2 regions of the Methylobacterium sp. J-043 genome follow, and region 1 is predicted to be linked to the other one. Evidence: predicted binding sites of a transcription regulator. Region 1 holds the regulator's gene; the other holds the start of a gene.
The links. Region 1 encodes HrcA, which represses chaperone genes, less so after heat shock. Its sites were predicted from a motif close to GTTAGCACTCNCNNNNNGNGAGTGCTAAC; they were not measured.
Positions count from the first base shown of each region.

Region 2: a site for HrcA is predicted at 2,761-2,789, ahead of groES (co-chaperone GroES). Genes of this name have one in related genera too.

Region 1 covers NZ_JAKSYB010000025.1:149,983-157,546, reverse strand. The annotation lists gene hemW (radical SAM family heme chaperone HemW) at 1-128, opposite strand, end outside; gene rdgB (RdgB/HAM1 family non-canonical purine NTP pyrophosphatase) at 310-945, opposite strand; gene rph (ribonuclease PH) at 942-1,655, opposite strand; gene MKK50_RS02260 (hypothetical protein) at 2,009-2,311, opposite strand; gene hrcA (heat-inducible transcriptional repressor HrcA) at 2,530-3,642, shown strand; gene MKK50_RS02250 (DMT family transporter) at 3,770-4,729, shown strand; gene MKK50_RS02245 (DUF2147 domain-containing protein) at 4,913-5,509, opposite strand; gene MKK50_RS02240 (efflux RND transporter permease subunit) at 5,563-7,564, opposite strand, start outside.
Region 2 covers NZ_JAKSYB010000058.1:296,845-304,408, forward strand. The annotation lists gene MKK50_RS16675 (lipopolysaccharide biosynthesis protein) at 15-1,475, opposite strand; gene MKK50_RS16680 (magnesium transporter CorA family protein) at 1,641-2,645, opposite strand; gene groES (co-chaperone GroES) at 2,859-3,149, shown strand; gene groL (chaperonin GroEL) at 3,239-4,879, shown strand; gene MKK50_RS16695 (hypothetical protein) at 5,152-5,361, shown strand; gene MKK50_RS16700 (hypothetical protein) at 5,491-6,015, opposite strand; gene MKK50_RS16705 (ParA family protein) at 6,005-6,910, opposite strand; gene MKK50_RS16710 (MAPEG family protein) at 7,204-7,564, shown strand, end outside.

The sequences.
Region 1 (7,564 bases):
ACGCCCGCATGGCGGACATGGCTGTTAAAGTCGCAATAGGGGCACTTCGCGGCGCAGAACGGCCAGTGCAGGTAGATGCCGAATCCCGCATCGCGGGTCGGATGGTCGGGCGGTGTCGCGGGGGGCATCGGCCTGTCAAAACTTCCCTGATCCGCGTGCTTCTCGGGAGTCCTATCCACCGTCCTCATCCTGCAATGCCCGCTGACGCGGCGCCTCAGGATGAGGCTGCGATTGGGATCGAAGCGGTGCGGACGGTGCGCTTTTCGTCTTGTTGGCGTGATGTAAGCACGCCGAACGCCACGCGAAAGCTCAGCCCGGCCGTCGCAGGCACGCCTTCGCAAGCTCGACGAAGGCCCGCGCCCGGTGCGAAAGGGCGTTACCGCTCTGCCAATCGACGCCGTGCTTCTCCTCCGAAGAGATCTCGCCGAAGGTGCGATCCATGCCCTCGGGCCGGAACATCGGATCGTAGCCGAACCCAAGGCTGCCGCGCGGCGCCACCAGATCGCCGAAGACGCGGCCCTCGAACAGCTCGGTATGGCCATCGGGCCACGCCAAAACGAGCGCCGAGACGAAGTGGGCGCGACGATCCGTGGCGCCGCGCTTGTCGAGTTCGGCGGCGATCCGGGCCATGGCGCCGGAAAAGTCCTTGTCCGGGCCGGCCCAGCGGGCGGAAAACAGGCCCGGCGCGCCATCCAGCGCATCGACGCAGAGGCCGGAATCGTCGGCGAAGGCCGGTAGGCCGGAGGCGTTGGCGGCGGCGTGCGCCTTGATCGCCGCGTTTTCCGAGAACATCGTGCCGGTCTCGTCGGGCTCCGGCAGGCCGAGTTCGCCGGCCGAGACCGCCTCGACCCCGAACGGGGCCAGCAGCTCGCGCATCTCCACGAGCTTGCCGGCATTGTGGGTCGCGATGACGACCTTGCCCGAGAGGATGCGGTGCGTGCTCACGCGATGGCCTTCCGCTGCAGTTCGACGAGCCCCGCGACGCCGCCCTTGGCGAGCCGGAGCAATTCGAGGAACTGTTCGTCCGTGAACGGCTCCATCTCGGCGGTGCCTTGCACCTCGACGATGCCGCCCTTGCCGGTGACGACGAAGTTCGCGTCCGTCTCGGCCGCCGAGTCCTCGGCGTAGTCGAGGTCGAGCACTGGCTGGCCCTTGTAGATGCCGCAGGAGACCGCCGCGACATGGTCCTTCAGGGGATCGACCGAGATGATCGAGCGGGCGCGCATCCAGGCAAAGCAATCGTGCAGGGCCACCCAGGCACCGGTGATCGAGGCGGTACGGGTGCCGCCGTCGGCCTGGATCACGTCGCAATCGACGGTGATCTGTCGCTCGCCCAGCGCCGGCAGGTTGGTGACGGCGCGCAGGGAGCGGCCGATCAACCGCTGGATCTCCTGCGTGCGGCCCGACGGCTTGCCGGAATTGACCTCGCGGCGGGTGCGCTCGTGGGTGGCACGCGGCAGCATCGCGTATTCGGCGGTGACCCAGCCCTTGCCGGAGCCGCGCAGCCACGGCGGGCCGCGCTCTTCCAGCGAGGCGGTGCAGAGCACACGGGTGTTGCCGAAGGTGACGAGGCAGGAGCCTTCCGCGTAGCGGGCGACCGCCCGCTCCAGCGTGACGTCGCGCATCGCGTCCGCCGCGCGCTTCGAGGGCCGCATGGCTTGGTAAGCTCCCGTGTCGAAAATCGAAGCCCGGGCTCTTAGGCGCTGCCAGCCCCGGCGGCAACCGCCGCCCGGCCTGCCCCAGGGCGATCGCCTGAAGGCGATGGCTCTGGATTTCCCGCCGGCCTCAGTTGCCGGCGCCCGTCTCTGCGGGTCGAGGCTCTCGCTTCGCTCCAAACGTCTCAGGACCGAAGTCCCGAAAAGCCCGCTCCGCGCGGCGCGGCTTGCGCCACGAAACCCCTCGGGCGTCTTCGAGCGATGGACTTGCCCCTTTTCGCTCGGAGACGGCCTCCGGCATGAAAAAGGCCGCCGTCTCGCGACGGCGGCCCTTCAAACGACCTTCCGGCCGATCACCAGCGGCGGTGATTCCAGTGACGGCGGTGGTGATGATGGCGCGGGCCGCCGAACCGGTGATGGCGGTGCCAATGGCCACGGTGACGCATGTGGCGGCGGTAGTGGCGGCGATCACGGCGGTACTGCGCCTGCTCGATCATCTCACCGGCCGGCGCGGTCGCCTCGGTTTGGATCGGGAGCGGGGCAGCCTGCGCAGCGCGGGGCGCCGAAGCGAGGCTCAAGCCGGTGACCGCGATCGCCAGTGCGGCGACCTTGACCATGGTCTTTCGTGCGCCAGTCAGCACTATCGGAGGCTCCATCTTTACTCGGGTGAGGGGGCCGCGGATCGCGGTTCGAAACGCCGCCCTGCTTACCAAACGACTCGGGGAGGCAGAATGATCCCTATGATTTCCCGGCCGAACTCGTGCAGGGTGTCGTTTGCCGGCTGGGCACAGTCCGTCCTTCGTCGGTCGCGTCGCGGCACGATAGGATTGATCGGCGGCGCCCAAGCGCTCACACTCGTTTGTCAGGGTCCTGCATGCGCCAGGTTCCTCTTCCCTTGATCGAGGCTCTACAGCCCATCGTGAATCCGCAACCCCAAGCGCTCGCCGCCCTCAACGAGCGCGCCCGAGAAATCTTCCGGCAGATCGTCGAGAGCTACGTCACCACAGGCGAGCCGGTGGGGTCGCGCAATCTCGCGCGCATCCTGCCGATGAGCCTGTCCCCGGCCTCGATCCGCAACGTGATGGCGGATCTGGAGCATTCCGGACTGATCTTTGCACCTCACACATCGTCCGGGCGCCTGCCGACGGAGCTGGGCCTGCGCTTCTTCGTCGATGCGATGATGGAGATCGGCGATGTCGATCTCGCCGAGAAGGCGCGCATCGAGGCGCAGATGCAGGCGGCAGCCTCGCGCCACACCTTCGATTCGGCCCTGGCTGAGGCGTCCTCGCTGCTCTCGGGCATTTCCCGCGGGGCGGGCGTGGTGCTGACCACCAAGGTCGATGCCGGGCTCAAGCATGTGGAGTTCGTGCGGCTCGATGCCGAGCGCGCGCTCGTGGTTCTGGTCTCGATCGACGGAACGGTGGAGAACCGCCTCGTCGATCTTCCGCCGGGCCTGCCGGCGGGGGCGCTGCAGGAAGCCTCGAACTTCCTCAACGCCCGCCTGCGCGGCCGCACCCTCGATACCCTGCGTGCCGATATCGAGAACGGCCGCATGGCGATGAAGCGGGAGCTCGACACTCTGACCGAGCGATTGGTCGATGCCGGGCTCGCCACCACGGTCGGCCCGTCCGAGGCGCGGCAACTCATCGTGCGGGGGCAGGCCAACCTTCTGGACGACCTGCGCGCGGCCGAAGACTTGGAGCGCATCCGACTGCTGTTCAATGACCTCGAGACGCAGAAGGATGTGATCGAGCTGCTGGCGCGGGCCGAGCAGGGCGACGGCGTGCGCATCTTCATCGGCTCGGAGAACAAGCTGTTTTCGCTCTCCGGCTCCTCGATGATCGCCGCCCCCTTCCGCGACAGCGCGCAGAAGATCGTCGGTGTCGTCGGCGTGATCGGCCCGACGCGGCTCAACTATTCCCGCATCGTGCCGATGGTGGACTACACCGCCCGCGTGGTCTCGGGGTTGCTCGACCGGTCGCGGTAGGCGTCGCTCCGGCCGTTCCGAAGCATCGCGCCCGTGGCGGCGCCGGGGGATTCGAAAGCAGGAAGCGGGAAGCGCGGCGTCCGGATGGAGCCGTAGGCAAGGGCTCGGAGTTTGCCGGAGCTTGCCCATGCCAACCGTCGTCAACCGCACCATGTCGCCGCTCGAATGGGCGATGCTGCTCGGATTGTCCGTGCTCTGGGGCGGATCGTTCTTCTTCGCGGGTGTGGCACTGTCCGCGCTGCCGCCTCTGACGCTCGTCGTCCTGCGCGTCGGATTGGCTGCGCTGATCCTCAATGCCGCCCTGCCTCTGGCCGGCATCCGCCTCCCTCGCGGCCGCGACGTCTGGATTGCCTTCTTCCGGATGGGGCTCCTCAACAACGTCGTGCCCTTCTCCCTCATCGTCTGGGGGCAGACGCAGATCGCCTCGGGGATCGCGGCCATTCTCAACGCCACGACACCGCTCTTCACCGTCGTCGTCGCCCACCTGCTGACGTCCGACGAGCGGATGACCGGAAGCCGGATGGCGGGGGCGCTCACCGGCCTCCTGGGTGTGGCCGTGATGATCGGCGCCGGGGCGTTCGCCGACGAAGGGAGCCCTCTCCTGGCGCAACTCGCGGTGCTCGGCGCAGCCCTATCCTACGCCCTGGCCGGCGTCTTCGGGCGGCGCTTCCAGCGCATGAGCATCCTGCCGCTCGCCACCGCGACCGGCCAGGTGACGGCATCCACGCTCGTGCTTCTGCCCGTGGCGTTGCTGGTGGACCGGCCGTGGACGCTGCCGATGCCAGGCGTGGCCGTATGGGGCGCGGTGCTCGGAATCGCGGTGCTTTCCACCGCGCTCGCATACTGGCTCTACTTCCGCCTGCTGGCGACGGCCGGGGCGACCAATCTCCTGCTCGTCACCTTTCTGATCCCGATGACAGCCATCCTGCTTGGCGCCCTGGTGCTGGGCGAGCCTCTGGATGTTCGGCACACTGTCGGTATGGCCCTCATCGGCGCCGCTCTCGCAGCCATCGACGGACGTGCTCTCGAGCGCATGAGGGGACGGCGCATCGAAGAGCCCGGTGTCTATCAGGGCCGCGATATCTGAGCGGTCGGAGTGCAAACCAGAGGCGCGTCATTGCCGGTGGCGGTGCACGGCTCGGGGGTCACATCTTGGAATGGACAACCGGCCGGCTCGTGCGAGGGGGCAGTGCACGTGCCGGCCGGCGTACCGCGCGCTTCCGGAAGAAGCGACGCGATGCCGGGGCATCCATACGGGATGCGCGAAACTCTATCGCGGCGCGGTCTTCTGCCCGTCCGGCGTGCGGCCCTTCGGACCTGTCCCCGGCGCGGGCTTGGCTGCCCATTCGGGATCGGCGCGCGGCCCGCCCGGTGCGTCGGTCGCCGCCTGGAGCTGTCCCGGCGGCACGTCGCTGACCCGCGTCCAGACCTGCGAGCCGCAGAACACCGCGAGCATGCAGCCCTTCACCGAGAGTTCGGTCGGCGTCTCGCTCCAGACGGTGACGTCGTAAGCCTTGCCGTTGTCGCCGTTGTAGATCTTGCCCTCGAAGCGCCCCTCTGAATTCGGCTTGAGCCCGAGCAGCATTTGGTGGCCGAGGATCGTCCGAGCATGCCGCCGCGCGTCGGGATGGTAGCGGTCGGTCCGCGGCTTGCCGTCCTCGCCCTCGGGCTTCTGCAGCCACACCACGTAGCCGCACAGGTGACGGCCGTCGCCGCCGCAATGCTCCGTGCGGACGCGGGCGCGCCCGTCCTCGGTGAGCCAGATCCCGGTCGGGTCGGCGGCCTTGGCCATATCCGGACTCATGCAGGCGAATGCGGCCAGCGCGGCGATCGCCGCCGTGGCGAAGCGTGTCAGGATGGGTGTCATCAAGGCTCCTCGGGCCATGTCCCGGCCCATCGCCGGGGCCGATGCGGAGTGGATCAGCCGTGGTGTGCGGCCGGGGTGGGGGCGTCTTCGGGCTCGTCGCGCGGGCCGACGAAGCGGCTGAGCAGCCGGCCGATGTTGCTGCCGAGGCTGTCCATCAGAAGGAACACCGCGGGGACGAAGACCAGCGAGAGCAGGGTCGAGACGATGAGACCGGCGATCACGGCGACCGCCATCGGCGCGCGGAACTCGCCGCCGATGCCGAGCGCCAGGGCCGAGGGGACCATGCCGGCAGCCATGGCAATCGTGGTCATCACGATCGGCCGGGCCCGCTTGCGCCCGGCATCGACGATGGCGGTGACGCGATCCACGCCGTGGGCCATCTCCTCGACGGCGAAGTCCACGAGCATGATCGCGTTCTTCGTCACCAGCCCCATGAGCATCAGGAGGCCGATCACCACCGGCATCGAGATCGGCATGTGGCAGATCAGCAGGCCGAGGATGGCGCCGCCGATCGAGAGGGGCAGCGAGAACAGGATCGTGAGCGGCTGGAGGAACGAACCGAACAGCAGCACCAGCACCGCGTAGACCATCATGATGCCGGCGCCCATCGCCATGAGGAAGCCGGAGAAGACCTCCTGCATGATCTCCGCGTCACCGGTCTGGCGGATGGTCACGCCCGGCGGCAGGCTTTTCGCCGTCGGTGTCGCCAGCGCTTGCTCGATCAGTGAGCCGAGCGCGTCCGAGCCCTCCATGTTGGCCTCCACCGCCACGCGTACCGCCCGGTCGTAGCGCTCGATCGCGCCGGGGCCCTGGTCGAGTTCGATGTCGGCCACCGCCGCGAGCGGCACCGCCGTTCCGTTCTTGGCCGGTACCTTCAGGTTTTCGAGCCGCGCGATCGCGCCGCGGGCGCTCTCGGGAAGCTGCACCCGGATCGGCACCTGGCGGTCCGCCGCGTTGAACTTGGCGAGGTTGATGCCGATGTCGCCGATGGTGCCGACCCGCACGGTTTCTGCGATCACGTCGGTCGCGACGCCGAGATCGGCCGCAGCACCCGGCTTCGGGCGGATGCGCACCTCGGTGCGGTTCAGCGGTGCCGTCGACATCACCGAGACGAGGTGCGGGATCGCCGCCATGTCACGCTGGAGCCGTGCGGCGATCTCCGTCACCACATCGACGTCGGGGCCGCTGACGACGAGGGCAAGGTCGCGCTGGCCGCTGTCACGCAGGGTCCACGAGCGGATGTCGGGCTCCTGCGACAGCAGGGCGGCGACCTCGGATTCGATGGTCCATTGGCGCTTCGCGCGCTCGGACTTCGGGCTCAGGTTCACGATCAGCGTGGCGAGCCGCGTCTCTTTCTTGCCGCCGGCCTGACGACCGCCATCGACGAAGACCGAGGTGACCTCGGGCAGGGCACGGATGCGTTCGACCACGCGGTCGGCAACCGCGATGGTGTCGGGGAGGCGGGCGCCCGGAGCCAGCTCGATCATGAACAGGGTGCGGGCGTTGTCCTGCTTCGGGATGAAGCCCGAGGGCAGGAGCTTGGTCGAGACGATCGAGCCGGCAAACAGCGCGAGCCCAACCATCAGCGTGATCCACTTATGGCGCACCGACCAGTCGACGAGGCGGGTATAGCCGCGCATCACCGGGCCCTCTCGCTCCTCCGCGTGGCCGTGGTCACGCAGGAAGTAGGCGGCCAAGAGCGGCGTGATCAAGCGTGCCACCAGCAGCGACATGAACACCGACACGGCGATGGTGAGCCCGAACTGGATGAAGTAGCGCCCGGCGATGCCGCCCATGAAGGAAACGGGGGCAAAGACCGCGATCAGGGTCGCGGTGATGGCGATGACGGCAAGCCCGATCTCGTCGGCGCCCTCGATCGAAGCGCGGTAGGGTGATTTGCCCATCCGCATGTGGCGCACCACGTTCTCGATCTCGACGATGGCGTCGTCCACGAGGATGCCCGTGACCAGCGTGATCGCGAGCAGGCTGATCCCGTTGAGGGTGAAGCCCAGCGCATCCATCGCCCAGAACGTCGGAAGCACGGAGAGCGGCAGA
Region 2 (7,564 bases), on a different contig from region 1:
GTGGCAAGCCGGCTCTACCGCGCGGCGGCCGGCAGCCGCTTCGGGAAGCGCTGGCGCACGGCGCTGCGCAGGCCGGCGATGTCGAGGAACCAGACGAGGGCCCCGTAGACGAGCATTCCGGCCGCGATGCAGGCGGGTAGGGCGAGCGCCGGCTGCAGGCCGCGGAACGGCAGCACCGCCAGCACCATGGCGAAGCAGGCAGCGGCCGTGAGGGCGAGGTCGCGGCCCGGCAGGCGCAGGCGCTCTCCCCCCGTCAGCGCCCGCAGGCCGAGGATGGCGACCGCCGCCACGAGGCCCAGGGTCTGCGCGACGGCGACGCCCTGCGGCCCCATCATCCGCGGCAGCAGGACGAGACCGGCGGCGTTGACGGCCAGCCCGATGAGGGCGGCGGCGACCACCGGGCTCGTCCGGCGTCGGATCTGGAAGATGGGATTGAGGGCGAAGTTCATGATCGAGAGGCAGAACAGGCCCGGGATCAAAAGGTCGGTATAGTCCGCGAATGGCCCGCGGAACTCCTCCGGCACGATCAGCGCCTGGAGGGCGGGCGTGACGGCCCAGTAGCCGGCGGCGCAGGGCAGGAGCAGTGCCACCACGATGGCGATGTTGCGCGCGACCTGGGTCTCGGCGGCTTCACGGCCATGATGCTCCTCGGCCTGCACGGCGATCTGGAACAGCAGCAGGTCGAGCGCCGCGCCGAGTGTCGAGAAGGCCCGCGAGCCGAGATCGGCCGCGAGTGCGAAATAGCCGGCCTCTGCAAAGCCTGCGGTGCCGGCGATGGCGGCGCGGTTGAGGAACGGCATGATCTGATAGACGGCGTTGGCCGCGATCAAGGGCAAACCGTAGGCCGCGAACAGGCGCAGGGTTTTTCGCAACTGGCCGTGGGCCAAGGCGGGCGCGTGCCCGAGAGCCTCATCCCCGAGAACCTTTTGCATCGGCAGCACCGCCAGGAACTGGCTCAAGCCCCCCGCGACCAGCACCCAGACCGGCTGCGAAAACAGCCACGCGGTGCCGGCCATCAGCACGAAGGCCAGAACGTTCTTCCACACCACGAGCCGGAGATAGGCGCTGCCGATGAAGCGGGCGCGGGCAAGCGCCGCGTGATAGTCGAACAGCCCGATGCCGATGGCTGCGACCATGGTGCCGGCGGTCATGACGAGCCGGCCCTCGGGGGTCGGATTGACGGCGATCCCGAGACCGGCACAGAGGGCGGCGGCGGCAAACAGCGCCAGCGCGATGACCATGTAGGCCCGGTCCAGCCCCCGGCGGATCCATGGCTCGGCCTCGCGCACCCGCGCCGAGTAGAACCGCGTCGCCGAGAGCCGCAGCCACTCGAACAGGATCGTGTTCAGCACGACCGCACCGGCCGTCGCCAGGGCGAACCGACCGAAATCGGCCGGACCCAGCATCCGGGCGATGGCGATGCCGAGGATGAAGTTCAGCCCGGCATTGAGGACGAAGGCGGCAATGACGGCCATGGGATGGGGTGCGCTGCTCGCTCGGCCTTAAGCCCGGACGGGGGAGCCTCGCAGCTAGCCGCCAACAAAGCCTGAATTGTGGGGCGCCCTCCGCCCGAAAGCGGATGGTCCGGCGCCGTTGGAGCACCCTCCGACGAGATGGTTGCCGGTTCGTCGGAGGGTGCTTTAGAGCCAGCCCTTCGCCTTGAAGTAGAGCAGCGGCACGATCGCCGAGATCACGATCAGCACCAGACCGTAGGGGTAACCGTAGGCCCAATCGAGTTCGGGCATGTGCTTGAAGTTCATGCCGTACACCGAGGCCACCAGGGTCGGCGGCACGCCGACCACGGACACGACCGTCAGAACCCGGAAGGCGTTGTTCTGCTCGATGTTGATGAGCCCGAGCGTCGCGTCGAGCAGGAACTGGACGGTCTCGGAGAGCCGCGTCTCGAACTCGTCCAGCGAGGCGATGTCCTGCGCCAGCGTGTCGAAGCGCGGCGCGTCGCCCTCCGCGAGGGTCTGCCCGCACTCACCCTTGGCGAAGGCGGTGATGCGCGCGAGCCCGAGCAGGCTGGCGCGGACCTTCGACAGCGACTTGCCGTGGCGCCCCACCGAACGGAGCAGGCGGCGCAGGGCGAGGTCGCGCCGCTTCGGCGCGGTGGCGTCACCCTTGCGGGCGCCGGGGCGGGCGCCGGCATCGAAATCGAAGATGCGGGTGGAGAGCGAATCAAGGTCCCCCGACATCTCCTCCAGCAGGTCGGCGAGGTTGTCGACCAGTTCCTCGACCACGAGCAGGAACATGCGGGTGCTGGTGCTGCCGTCGCCGTCGCGCTCGTCCACACGCTTTCGGACCGCCGCGATGGCGCGCATGTCATGGAAGCGCACGGTGACGAGGTGGTCCGCATTGAGCAGGAAGCCCAGCGGCTTCAGGCTGAAATCCGAGCGGTCGAAGGTCACCATCGGCGTCGAGAGGGAGAGGCCGTCGCGGTTGCGGCGCAGGCGGCTCGACGACTCGACCTCGCTCAATGCCGCGCGCGAGGGCACCCGGATGCCCGTCTTGCGCTCGACCTGCGCGGCCTCCGCGGCCGTCGGATCGTTCAGGTCGATCCAGACCGCGTGATCGGGCAGGCTTGCGCCGCCCCCCGCGCCGCCGTGCTCGACCGCGCCGTTTGCCCCTTGAAGGCTCATCATGGGGAAGGATCGTCCGTGTCGTCCGGAGTGGACGGGAAATTCGTGCGAGAACGCCGCAGCGGGAAAGACGCTGCGCCTTGACTCAAAAACGCCACGCGCCTATCTCGCCAGCGTCGTTAGCACTCACTTGCTTGGAGTGCTAACAATCAGGTGGATCGCGGTCGTCCCGGCCGCATGAAGACCAACCGCCATTCCGAAGCAAGAGGGCAGCTCATGAAGTTCCGTCCGCTGCACGACCGCGTCGTCGTCCGTCGCATCGAAAGCGAAGAGAAGACGAAAGGCGGCATCATCATCCCGGATACCGCCAAGGAGAAGCCGCAAGAGGGCGAGATCGTCGCCGTCGGCCCCGGCGCTCGCGACGAGCAGGGCCGCATCAACGCCCTCGACGTGAAGGTCGGTGACCGCGTGCTGTTCGGCAAGTGGTCCGGCACCGAGGTCAAGATCGACGGCCAGGATCTCCTCATCATGAAGGAATCCGACATCATGGGCGTCGTCGCCCTCTAAGGCGCGCACCCTTCCACCGCCCTTGGAGGCCGCCAGGGTACCGCCCTCGGCCGGCTTCGGGCCCCTTCCATCATTCGAGGTAAACTCACATGGCAGCGAAAGACGTACGTTTCTCCGCCGATGCTCGCGACAAGATGCTGCGCGGCGTCGACATCCTCGCGGATGCCGTCAAGGTGACGCTCGGCCCCAAGGGCCGCAACGTCGTGATCGAGAAGAGCTTCGGCGCGCCGCGCATCACCAAGGACGGCGTCACCGTCGCCAAGGAGATCGAGCTCGCCGACCGCTTCGAGAACATGGGCGCACAGATGGTGCGCGAAGTGGCCTCGAAGACCAACGACATCGCCGGTGACGGCACCACCACCGCGACCGTGCTGGCCCAGGCCATCGTCCGCGAAGGCGCCAAGTACGTCGCCGCCGGCATCAACCCGATGGACCTGAAGCGCGGCATCGACCTCGCCACGGCCGCCGCGGTGAAGGACATCACCGCCCGCGCCAAGAAGGTCGCCTCTTCTGAGGAGGTCGCTCAGGTCGGCACGATCTCCGCCAACGGCGACAAGGAGATCGGCGAGATGATCGCCCACGCCATGCAGAAGGTGGGCAACGAGGGCGTCATCACCGTCGAGGAGGCCAAGACCGCCGAGACCGAACTCGACGTCGTCGAGGGCATGCAGTTCGATCGCGGCTACCTCTCGCCGTACTTCGTGACCAACGCCGAGAAGATGGTCGCCGAGCTCGAGGATCCCTACATCCTCATCCACGAGAAGAAGCTCTCGTCGCTGCAGCCGATGCTGCCGGTGCTCGAGGCCGTGGTGCAGACCGGCAAGCCGCTCGTCATCATCGCCGAGGACATCGAGGGTGAGGCGCTCGCCACGCTCGTCGTGAACAAGCTGCGCGGCGGCCTCAAGGTCGCGGCTGTGAAGGCTCCGGGCTTCGGTGATCGCCGTAAGGCGATGCTCGAGGACATCGCGATCCTCACCAAGGGCCAGACGATCTCCGAGGATCTCGGCATCAAGCTCGAGAACGTCGCCCTGCCGATGCTCGGCCGCGCCAAGCGCGTCCGCATCGAGAAGGAGACCACCACGATCATCGACGGTCTCGGCGAGAAGGCCGACATCGAGGCCCGCGTCGGCCAGATCAAGGCGCAGATCGAGGAGACCACCTCGGACTACGACCGTGAGAAGCTCCAGGAGCGTCTGGCCAAGCTCGCGGGCGGCGTCGCGGTGATCCGCGTCGGCGGCGCGACCGAGGTCGAGGTCAAGGAGAAGAAGGACCGCGTGGACGACGCGCTCAACGCCACCCGCGCTGCGGTGGAGGAGGGCATCGTCCCGGGCGGCGGCGTCGCACTGCTACTCGCCAAGAAGGCGGTCGCCCAGCTGAAGTCCGAGATCCCGGACGTCCAGGCCGGCATCAAGATCGTCCTCAAGGCGCTCGAGGCCCCGATCCGTCAGATCGCCAGCAACGCGGGCGTCGAGGGCTCGATCGTCGTCGGCAAGATCACCGACAACGGCGGCGAGACCTTCGGCTTCAACGCGCAGACCGAAGAGTACGTCGACATGATCCAGGCCGGCATCGTCGACCCGGCCAAGGTCGTGCGCACCGCCCTTCAGGACGCGGCCTCGGTCGCCGGCCTGCTGGTGACCACGGAAGCCATGGTCGCCGACGCGCCGAAGAAGGACAGCGGCGCCCCGGCGATGCCGGGCGGCGGCGGCATGGGCGGCATGGACTTCTAAGTCCACGCACCCAGACGCAGAACGGGGGAGGGGTCGCCGAAAGGCGGCCCCTTCTTCGTTGGTGGAGCGTGCGGACTGCCCATGACGCGGTGCCGGTGCACGGCACTTACCCGTCAAAAGCGGAGGTAGTTTATCCTATGCAATGGCCGGAGGCGCCAAGCCTCGGGCAGCGTCGGAGCGTTGTCGGCCTGACGTCTGCGAGTACCGTGACGGACCGTATACCCGCCCCATTGCCCTCTTACATCCACGCCCGTGAGGCGATGCTGAATCTGATGCAATCGCTGACCGAGGGAATACGGATCGATAGCCTGATGGCCGATCAGCTTTCTCAGATCTCCGAGCGCGCCCGGCTCTGCGGCGAGGCGGAGATGGCCGATGGGCTGCTCGACGTCACGCGGCAGCACCGGGTTGCGGTGCTGGAAGGGCAGGGTCGGCTCGCCGCCCTCAAGGCCCGTTACGCGGTGCTGTTTCCGGAAGCTTAGGCCGCCGCTTTGCGCGGAACGGCCTCATACCAACTCCGGTCGATCCCTTCGGGATAGCGGATTTGGACTTCGCTCAAAGCCGCGTGGGCGTGCTGCTCCGGTCCACGCTTGGATCAAGCTGGGACCGTATCAGCCCTTCTTCTTCTTGCCCTTTCGGTCCTTCTCCTTGTCCTTCTTCTCCCGCACTTCCTTCGTGGGCGGTGTGTCGTGATCCTTGCCGTCCCACACCGCGGAGAAGGGGCGGCTGGCAAGGGCACGCTCCGGCGGCGCCTCGGTGGCACGCGGCTTCGCCGGGCTGTCCTCGATGCGGGTCTCGCCCTTGCGGAACGGCGCATCGCCGGCGGCCAGGGCGGTGAGGCGATGGCGATGCCAGCCCGGCGTCGCGGTCTTCAGCGAGGGATGGTGCGGGTCGAGGCGGGTCACCAAGCCCTTTACCTCGGCCTCGGACATCCCGTCGGCGATCAGGGCGAAGCTCTCGCTTCCGAGAACCTCACGGATCAGGCGCAGCGACGCCACGCGCAGGGACCGGGCCTTGAGCTGCTTCACGACCAGGGCACGGGCGGCTTTGGGAATCTCGGTGCGGATGTCGGGAAACGCTTCCGGCGCGGAGGCCATCGCCTGCAAGACGGCATAGCCATCGACATCAAGGGCCATGGAGAAGTTCCTTCACTTCCGCGACCAGCGGGATCAGCACGTTGGGAACATGGGCGCCATACTTGGCCGAGAAGGTCGGGGGCGCCCCGTCGGCCGGCACCAGCGCGTCGGCGAGTGCCGCCGCCTGAGGAATGCGGGTTTCGAGCAGACGGAAGCCGGCATCCTCGGCCCCCGCCTCTGCCTGGAGGCGCGCCAGGGTTCGCTGATGCTGGCGCACCTGGGCCTGGAAGCGGGTCACCAGAACGTAGGGCGCACTCTTCGGGGCGATATGGCTCGCCTGCCGGCTGGAGCGCCGCCAGATCGTCTCGACGAAGGCGTTGAGCCCGTAGGTCGAGAGAAAGTCCGGGATCGAGGTGACGAGGACGAGGTCGGCGGCGCGCACCGCCACTTCGGTCATCGGCGAGATACCCGGCGCGCAATCGAAGAAGACGTAATCGTAATGCCTCGCCAAGGGCACGAAGTCGTCGTGAAAGACCTTCCACAGCTTCTCGTCGATGGCGTGCATCGAGAATTTTCGCTCGGTCAGCTCGTAGAGGATCTCCCGCTCCACCAGCCGCAGATGCGGGCCCGACGGCAGCAGCGAGAGCGAGAGCGGTGCGTTCTTGTGGGTGGTCAGGCTCACGCCGGGTTGGATACGGGCGGAGAGGTCGGGCTTGTGGCGGGTGATGAGCTTGAGGGCGAGATAGGCCTCGAGCGTGCGCCCGCGAACGATCATCTCGCCGAGCAGCGTATCGCCCGCGAGGCAGACCGACACGCTCGCCTGCGGGTCGAGATCGACCACGAGCACCCGGGCCCCGTCGGCGGCCAGCGCCTCGGCGAGCATGACCACGGTGGTGGTCTTGCCGACCCCGCCCTTCATGTTCGCCACCGCGATCAGCTTGCCGCCCACCGACATCCTCCTGAACGACCCTCGCGCCCGGTCACGCTCCGCCGACCGGACCGCATCACGCCATCCTAGCCCATTGCCTTCCGCCGAAGGCCGACGACACCTTTCGGTAGAATGCTTAATCTCGTCCCATCGCCCGCCGCGCCGAGCGGCATGTGGGGACAATCCGCGACCGTCGTGTCACAGATACGCCTTCGTGATCGCCGGTACGGGCGGAACACGGCGCCGATAATCCTACTTTGCGAAGCGCCAACGACATCCGCCGTCCGGCGGGTTGCCCCTCCTATCCAAGGTTCTTCACTGTGATCTTTCCGACTACCACGGCTTTCTACGCCGCGATTCTGGGCCTGATCTATGCCGGATTGTCCGGATGGGTGATCGGCGGCCGGCTCTCCGGCAACGTCCTGTTCGGCGATGGCGGGCAGGACGCGCTCCAGCGACGCGTCCGCTCGCATGGCAACTTCCAGGAATACGTGCCGCTGACCCTGCTGCTGATCGCGCTCTACGAGGCGGCTGGCGGCTCCCATGGCTGGGTGCAGGGCCTGCTGATCGTGCTGGTGATCGCGCGCATCCTGCATCCGATCGGCATGTTCGCTCCCACGAACTCACCGCGCCAGTTCGCTTGCCGGGGCGGCGGCATTATCGCGACCCTGGCGATCATGA